One region of the Dermacoccus sp. UBA1591 genome, then DNA from elsewhere that is predicted to be linked to it. Evidence: predicted binding sites of a transcription regulator. Region 1 holds the regulator's gene; the other holds the start of a gene.

What was found. The regulator LexA, encoded in region 1, represses DNA repair genes until DNA is damaged. The targets are predictions, from matches to a motif close to TCGAACANNTGTTCGA.
Region 2: the regulator LexA is predicted to act here: its motif matches at 1,811-1,826, upstream of recA (recombinase RecA).

The regions. Positions count from the first base shown of each region.
Region 1 is NZ_DCNR01000112.1:24,668-29,080, reverse strand. It holds partial or broken gene B2284_RS12925 (ComEC/Rec2 family competence protein) at 1-32, shown strand, start outside; gene B2284_RS12920 (LysR family transcriptional regulator) at 23-955, opposite strand; gene B2284_RS12915 (Sir2 family NAD-dependent protein deacetylase) at 1,026-1,859, shown strand; gene lexA (transcriptional repressor LexA) at 1,950-2,666, opposite strand; gene B2284_RS12905 (LysM peptidoglycan-binding domain-containing protein) at 3,004-3,432, shown strand; gene nrdR (transcriptional regulator NrdR) at 3,746-4,204, shown strand; gene B2284_RS12895 (vitamin B12-dependent ribonucleotide reductase) at 4,285-4,413, shown strand, end outside.
Region 2 is NZ_DCNR01000034.1:6,979-11,391, reverse strand. It holds gene B2284_RS03755 (DEAD/DEAH box helicase) at 1-1,342, opposite strand, end outside; gene B2284_RS03750 (DUF3046 domain-containing protein) at 1,441-1,674, shown strand; gene recA (recombinase RecA) at 2,082-3,107, shown strand; gene B2284_RS03740 (regulatory protein RecX) at 3,190-4,116, shown strand; gene miaB (tRNA (N6-isopentenyl adenosine(37)-C2)-methylthiotransferase MiaB) at 4,186-4,413, shown strand, end outside.

The DNA.
Region 1 (4,413 bases):
GTGGCTCGATCAGCCTGCAGGCTCAGCGATGAGCGTGCTGCGCGCTCGGCACCCGTGCTGCCGCGTCGGCGAGGGCTTCGAGGGTGGCGGTGACGGCGGGGACCCGCTGCAGGTCGGGTGTCGTCACGGCGAACACGCAGCGCCGGCTCGACGGCAGCAGCGGCAACGTCACGACGTCCGGATGCGACGTGGAGCGCAGGATCAGCTCGGGAATGAGCGCGACGCCGAGGCCCTCCGCGACGAGGCCGAGAACGGTGACATAGTCCTCCGTCTCGAACGCGACGTCGGGCGCGTAACCGGCGCCCTGGGCGAGGCTGACGAGGTGGCCACGGCATCGGGGGCACCCCGCGATCCACGAGGCGTCGCTGAGCTCCTCCATGCGGACGCTCTCGGCTGCGGCGAGGGGGTGATCGCGCGGGACGGCGAGACGCACGTCGTCGTGCAGGAGCCCGCGGGTGAGGAACGGGTCCAGGTCCTCGCCTGCGGGGAGCGGGTCCGCGTCGTCGTACGTGAACGCCACGGCGACGTCGCAATCGCCGGCACGCAGGCTCGCCAGGGATTCCGGGGGTTCGGCCTCGGCGAAGCTGACCTTGACGTCTGGGAACCGCTCCTTGACGAGTGCGAGGGCGCGCGGGACGAGCGTTGACGATGCCGACGGGAACGCCATGAGGCGCACCCGCCCGGCGCGCAACCCAGCGATGGCGGCGACCTCACTCTCGGCGGCCTCGAGGGCACTGAGGACGGGCGTCGCCGTGCGCGCCAGCACCTGCCCGGCCTCCGTCAGCCGCACCGAGCGGCCGAGGCGCTCCACTAGAGCCGTCCCGGTCTTCTCCTCGAGACGGCGCACCATCTGCGACACGGCCGGCTGAGAATAGCCGAGAGCGGCAGCGGCGGCGGTGAAGCTGCCCTCGTCGCTGATCGCCTTCATGACGCGGAGCCCGGCTGCATCGATCATGCACCAAGAATAACGTGCTCTTATCCATTGTTGAGACAATCGAACGCAGACCTATGGGAGGGGCAGGATGATGAGCGGCGTCGCGGAACTGACCGATTTCGTGCGCGCGGGAGGGCTCTTCGTCCTCACCGGCGCCGGCATCTCGACCGAATCCGGCATCCCCGACTACCGGCGCCCCGACGGCACGCGCCGCACGGTTCCCATGACATACCAACAGTTCCTCGCCACCCACGAGGCGCGTCAACGGTACTGGGCGCGCAGTGCCGTCGGCTGGGAGATCTTCGACGCGGCGGAACCGAACGTCGGGCACGTCGCGCTGGCGCGACTGCAGGGTGGCGGCCTCGTCGATCACCTCGTGACGCAGAACGTCGACGGCCTTCATGCGCGTGCCGGTGCCCGCGACGTCACCGAGCTGCATGGGTCGCTCGAGCACGTCGTCTGCGTCGCGTGCGGGACGCGGGAAGGGCGCCGTGGCTTCCAGGTACGCCTGCGCGAACTCAACCCCCAGCTGCCGACGCAGGCGCGCCTGCTCGCCGACGGCGACGCGGACGTCGCGGTCGAGCTGGAGCGCGGTGTCATCGTGCCGGCGTGCCTGCGCTGCACGGCCACGACGGTGAAGCCGGACGTCGTCATGTTCGGTGAGTCCGTCGCTCCTGAGGTCGTGGAGGCGCAGATGCGGGCAGTGGAACGCTGCCGGGGCGTGCTCGTGCTCGGCAGTTCGCTCAAGGTGATGTCGGGTTACCGGTTCGTGCTCGCCGCCCTCAAGCAGCAGAAGCCGGTCGCCCTCGTCGGGCTCGGCGCGATGCGTGGCGAGGAGCGGGTCGACCTCGTCGTGCGCGAACCCCTCGGCCCGACCCTCACCGCCGTGTGCGACGCGCTGGGGCTCGACCTCGCGACGTCCTGACGTCTCGGCGTCGAACGTCGGGGCGCAGAAGGGGCTGAGAGTCGAGTTGCAACCACACGCTGGACCGATCCGCGCGGCGCGGCCAGCGCCTCAGATGCTGCGCAGGACGGCCGTGACCTTGCCCATGATGCTCGCGTGGTCGCCGTCGATCGGGGAGTAGGCCTCGTTCGCGGGCATGAGCCACGTCTTGCCCTCGCTGCGGCGCAGCGTCTTGACCGTGGCCTCCGAGTCGAGCAGTGCCGCGACGATCTCCCCGTTGGCGGCGTCGGCCTGGCGTCGCACGACGACCCAGTCGCCCTCGCAGATGGCCGCATCGATCATCGAGTCGCCGACGACGCGCAGCAGGAACAGCTCGCCGTCACCGACGATCTGACGCGGTAGCGGGAAGACGTCCTCGACGGCCTGCTCGGCGAGGATCGGGCCACCGGCCGCGATGCGGCCGACGACCGGCACGTATGACGGCGTGGGTCGCTCGTCGCCCGAGCCCGTCTCGTCGTGCTGCGACTCGGATAGCGCAGACACGGCGTTGCCGCGGTAGCCGCGGGTCGCCGCACCCGAGTCGGGGGAGACGACCTCCATGGCGCGCGGGCGGTTCGGGTCGCGGCGCAGGTATCCCTTGCGCTCGAGTGCGGCGAGCTGATGGGCCACCGAACTCGGGCTCGTCAGACCGACGGCCTCGCCGATCTCACGCAGGCTCGGGGGGTAGCCGCGCTCGTCGACGGAACGTCGGATCACGGTGAGCACCTTGTGCTGGCGTGGCGTCAGCTTGCCCGGCGTGCGCTCCTGCATCGAATGAACGTCACCCATGGTGTGACCCCTCCTGGTCCTCGTCGCACGTCGGTGGTCGCGTTGGCGACACGTGCACCCTCCGGCGGGGCGGAAATGCCCGCCATGACGGGGTTGTCGGTGCGCGGTGCTTGTGTATCTGACATCACCCACAGTACGCGGTGTCGCACACACTTTTCAAAAATGTGTACGAAGAAATCCGTGCGCGCCGTTCGAAAGCACGTTCGGGTGTCGTACAATTGTTCTATCGCACGCGTGTTCGATCGGTCCCTCCGGGCTGACCGGGTCGCGTGAGGAAGCCGCACCGGTGACGGTGTGGCGGCGCCTCGGGGGTATCCCGAGAGAAGGAGTGGTTTCGATGGTTGCTTCGAGTACTGCAGTTCGACGTGAGCCCGTGCTGGGTTCGGGTGTCGACGTGCGCCGCGTGGCGCGGGTCGACGCTGCGGCATCCCGCTCGCACCTCCACCTCGTGCCCACGGGTGGCGCGGTGCAGGTCGTCACGAACTCTCAGAGCGTTCGTTTCGCCCGTCGTCGCTTCACGGCCGTGTGCGTGGCTCTCGTCGTCGTGGCGGGGGCCATCCTCGCGGGCCGGGCGATGGCGAGCGGTGTCGACGGTACGCAGCGGCACGAGGTCACCGTTCGCGCGGGGGAGACGCTTTCGCAGATCGCGGCGCGTGAGATGCCGGGCGTGCGCAACGACCAGGCGGTCGTCGCGATCGAGCACGAGAGCAACCTCGGCTCGTCGCAGGTGCAGGCCGGCCAGAAGGTGATCATCCCCGCACCGTGAAGTGTGACGATCGCCATCGTCGGGTTCGAGGGTTCGAGGGGGCGTGAGTCGCCTCCCCCCCGGCTGGCGCAGGATTCCGCGGCGCACGAGTGGCGGGGGTCGTCGCGAGGTTGCGCAGGGCGAGTAGACGCGGCCTCGGTGCTGTTGCGCGTCGGGTCTCAGGGGCCTAATATCTCTACATGTGGGGCTTTGGCCCCCGCTTCCCCCTAGATGTTGATTCTCCTCCGCTGATGTGCATCTGCGCTCTGAGGCCGGAATCCCGGGGTGGAGCGCCGTCGTCCCGAGTGTTCCCAGCCCCGTCGGAAGGTTTGACGTGCACTGTCCGTTCTGCCGCAACACCGACTCCCGCGTCGTCGATTCGCGCTCGAGCGAGGACGGCACCTGCATCAAGCGGCGCCGTCAGTGCCCGAACTGCGGCAAGCGGTTCTCGACGATGGAGACCGCAAGTCTCACGGTCGTCAAGCGTTCCGGGGTCAGCGAGCCGTTCTCGCGCGACAAGGTGATGTCCGGGGTTCGCAAGGCGTGCCAGGGCCGCCCGGTCACCGACGACCAGTTGGCCGTTCTCGCCCAGCAGGTGGAGGAGTCCATCCGCTCGAAGGGCTCCGCCGAGATCGACGCCCATGACGTGGGCATCGAGATCCTCGGGCCCCTGCGCGAACTCGACCACGTCGCCTATCTGCGCTTCGCCTCCGTCTACCAGGCCTTCGAATCGCTCGAGGACTTCGAGACGGCGGTCAGCGAGTTGCGTCAGTACGCCGCCTCGGCGTCCTGACCCCGCGCGCCTGCCGAGGGCGCGCCCCCCAGATCACCCTCACGTACCAGCTCACCCCACCTGCCAGGAGGCTCACGGTCATGACCGAGACGACGAAGGCCCGCGCCAAGACGGGACGCCGCACCGGCGGCGTCACGATCGAACGCATTTTCACCACGCCCGGCGTGCACCCGTACGACGAGGTCACCTGGGAGAAGCGGGACGTCCTC
Region 2 (4,413 bases), on a different contig from region 1:
GCCCCGCCTTGAGCTGGCCCTCGATCTCCGCCCGCACGTCCTTGCTCACCGACCCGTGGTGAGCGCGCGCGATGACGGCCGGCGTGCCCGCCGACGTCCCGGCACCGCCGATGAGCGCCGCAGGTGGGGTCGAGGCGCGCGCGTCATACCCAGGCATGACCTCGTCGCGGGTTGCCCGGCCATCTCCGGCGCGAGCCTCGTCAGCCCGGGCAGCGCCGGTCATGGCGTCGCCGACGGGGCCTGTGGCCCACGGGTCGACGAGGGAGCTCGACGATGCCTGCGCTGGCTTGTCCGCGTCTGCGTCGATCGCGTCGTCGTCGTTCAGATCGGCCTCGTCGAGGTCGATGTCGTCTGCCCCGGCTGAGCTGCCGAGCGCTTCCGCCTGCGCCGCGGCGTCGAGGCGCTCGGCCCAGATCTCGTTGAGGCGTGCCGTCAGACGCTCGGCGAGTCGCCGCGAGTTGGCGAACACGAGCGTCGAGGTGTGCGCGGCGATGAGGTCGACGATGCGTTCCTCGACGTGGGGCCAGATCGACGCCGTCCGCTCCGGGGCGTGATCGTCGAACGAGGCGTCGTCGTCCCGCGGGCTGGAGGCGAGGTCTGCCATGTCCTCGACGGGGACGACGACGTCGAGCTCCCACGTCTTCGTGATCGGCGGCGCGACCGTCGTGACGGGGCGCCCGCCGGCGAGATAGCGCTCGACCTCGCTGATCGGGCGGACGGTGGCCGAAAGGCCGATGCGCTGCGCGGGGGAGTCGAGCAACTCGTCGAGGCGTTCGAGCGTGACGGCGAGGTGCGCGCCACGCTTGGTGCCCGCGACGGCGTGGATCTCGTCGATGATGACGTACTGCACGCCCTTCAGCCGCTCGCGCGCGTTGCTCGTCAGAAGCAGGAACAGCGACTCCGGGGTCGTGATGAGGACATCGGCGCCCTTGCTCGCGAAGTCGCGCCGCTGCTTCGGAGTCGTGTCGCCGGAACGCACCGCCACCGAGACCTCGGGCTCGCTCAGGCCGAGGCGCGTCGCCGCGTGACGGATGCCGACGAGGGGGGAGCGCAGGTTGCGTTCGACGTCGACGGCGAGGGCCTTCATCGGCGAGACGTACAGGACCCGGCAGCGGTGGTCGGCGTCGGGCTGCGCGTCGTCGCCTGCGTGCATGACCTGGTCGAGCCCCCACAGGAAGGCGCTCAGGGTCTTGCCCGAACCGGTCGGGGCGACGACGAGCGTGTGCTGCCCCTCACTGATCGCTTCCCACGCGCCCTCCTGAGCGGGGGTGGGTGCGCCGAACGTGCCCGTGAACCACTCACGGGTGGCCGGCCAGAAACGTTCGACGACAGGGCTGTTCATGCGCCCAAGCGTGCCACGCGGCGCCGACAACCCCGTCGTTTCGCGGTTTTCGCCCCGTCAGGTTGCCCCCGCAGTGGCCCGTGGGCGAGGGTGGCGGGGTGCGAGAGAGTGAGTTCAACCGCCTCATGGCAGACGAGTTCGGCGACGCCTACGGCTCGATGGTGGCGAGCAGCCACGTCTTCGGCGCGCTCGACGGGCGCACCGCGAACGAGGCGCTCGCGGCAGGCGTCCCCGCCCGACGGGTCTGGCTGGCCGTGTGCGACGCCTTCGACATCCCCGAGGAGCGCCGCCTGGGCCGCGACCGGCCCGTCATCGACCACCCGTTCGAGTGAGGCCGTCTCGGTTCCGATGAGCCGGGCGGGTCGTCCCGGCAGTGGGTAGGGGTGAGCGGAACGAGAATGGCGGGTGCCGCCGTCGCGGGTCTGAGGTGGCTCGTCGACCGCACGCGGACACGCCACGCGACGTTGTTCGAACGCGTGTTCTATTTCGTGTAATGTGGTCCACAGATGCGACGCCGGGGAACCCTTCTCCACAGCGTGCGTGGCCCGTGATTCCGGTGTTGTCGGTGGTCGCATCTAGCGTCTGATTCGACACGAGGTCACCCAGCACGTCGGCCTCCTCGTCGATCGCCGGTAGGCGCGACCACCCACGATTTCGAAGGAGAAGGGCCATGGCCAAGGCACCCACCACCCCCAACCCGTCAGCATCGGGCGACAAGATCAAGTCGCTCGACACCGTGATGGCTCAGATCGAGAAGGCCCACGGCAAGGGCTCGATCATGCGCCTCGGCGAGGACGTGCGTCCTCCGATCGAGGTCATCCCCACCAGCTCGATCGCGCTCGACGTCGCGCTCGGCATCGGTGGCCTGCCCCGTGGCCGTGTCGTCGAGATCTACGGCCCGGAATCGTCGGGTAAGACGACGGTCGCGCTCCACGCCGTCGCCAATGCGCAGAAGGCCGGCGGCATCGCGGCCTTCATCGACGCCGAGCACGCGCTCGACCCGGAGTACGCCCGCAAGCTCGGTGTCGACACCGACTCGCTGCTCGTCAGCCAGCCCGACACGGGTGAGCAGGCGCTCGAGATCGCGGACATGCTGATCCGTTCCGGTTCGCTCGACATCATCGTCATCGACTCGGTCGCTGCGCTCGTGCCCCGCGCGGAGATCGAGGGCGAGATGGGTGACAGCCACGTCGGTCTGCAGGCGCGCCTCATGTCGCAGGCGCTGCGCAAGATCACCGGTGCGCTCAACTCGACCGGCACGACGGCGATCTTCATCAACCAGCTGCGCGAGAAGATCGGTGTCATGTTCGGCTCCCCGGAGACGACGACCGGTGGTAAGGCCCTCAAGTTCTACGCGTCCGTCCGCATCGACGTGCGCCGCATCGAGACGCTCAAGGACGGTTCGGAGCCGGTCGGCAACCGCACTCGCGCCAAGATCGTCAAGAACAAGGTGGCGCCGCCGTTCAAGCAGGCGGAGTTCGACATCCTCTACGGCCAGGGCATCTCGCGCGAGGGTGGCCTCATCGACATGGGTGTCGAGCAGGGCTTCGTCCGCAAGTCGGGTGCCTGGTACACGTACGAGGGCGACCAGTTGGGGCAAGGCAAGGAGAACGCCCGCACCTTCCTCAAGGACAACCCGCAGCTCACCGATGAACTCGAGCTCAAGATCAAGAAGAAGCTCGGCATCATCCCGGACGACGACGCGGTGCTCGAGGGCCTCGACCCGGACGCGCCCATCGACGCCGAGGTCATGGTCGACTTCTGATCGACGCCACGACGCGGCGGTGACGCCTCTGCTCCGACCGGGGATCGACGTCGCCGCGTGTGGGAGACGGTGAGCGCGACACATGCCTTCACGACCTGACGACGTCAGGCAGTCTCTGGGGCTGCCCGACTTCGTCGACCCCGTCGACGTCGGCGAGGCGAGCCTCGCCGCGTCACAGACGTGGGGCGACGAGCGACCGGCCACGGCGCGCGGCTTGTCGACCGGCGACCCTGCCGCCGGAGTCGCTCGTCCCTTCGGCTCGGCGGGCCACGAAAGCCGCTTCGCCGGTGACGACAGTGGTGACGGCGACAACGCCAGCGCCCGGCCCGGCCGCGCCGGGCGCCGGCGCCAGGGCGGTTCGGCGTCCGGGTACGGCCAATCATCGTTCGGTACGTCGTCCTTCGGCGCCTCGTCCTCGGGCGTAGGCGCGCGCTCAGGCGCCAAGCGCAAGGCCAAGGAGCAGCTGACGTGGGCCGAGAAAGCCGAGCGGCGCGAGAAGCGGGCAGCGGCGCGACGGGAAGCCGAGGCAGCTGAGCGCGAGAAGGACCCGATCGGGTACGCGCGCGAGATCGTCCTCACGCAGCTCACGGCGATGCCGCGCAGCCGCTCGCAGCTCGCCGACAAGCTGCGTGAGAAGGAGGTGAGCGAGGACGTCATCGACGTCGTCCTCGACCGCATGGAGGACGTCGGGCTCGTCGACGACGAGGCCTATGCCGCCATGCTCGTGCGTTCGAAGCTCGCCTCCCGGGGGCTCGCCCGTCGCGCGCTGCGTCAGGAGCTCAAGCGCAAGGGCATCGACGACGACGTCGCGACCGTCGCGCTCGAACAGGTCGACGACGATGTCGAACGCGAGCACGCTCTCGTCCTGGCGCGCAAGAAGATGGTGACGATGAGCCGGCTTGACGAGCCGACGCAGACGCGCCGCCTCGCCGGGCTGCTCGCTCGCAAGGGCTACTCGGGCGAGCTCGTGTGGTCCGTCATCCGTCAGGTGCAGGAGGAAGCGTCATGAGCGAGCACGAATCAGGCCCCGTAGCGCCCCGGAACCCGACCACGCCGACCGGCGTAGACTTGGACAGCCATGGCTAAGACGTATGAGGTGCGCACCCACGGGTGCCAGATGAATGTCCACGACTCCGAGCGCATCTCGGGGCTGCTCGAACAGGCCGGTTACACCGACTTCGCGGCGCTTCCGGAGACGGAGCGCTCCGAGAACCCCGATCTCGTCGTGTTCAACACGTGCGCCGTCCGCGAGAACGCAGCGAACAAGCTCTACGGCAACCTCGGGCACCTGCGTCCGACGAAGGAC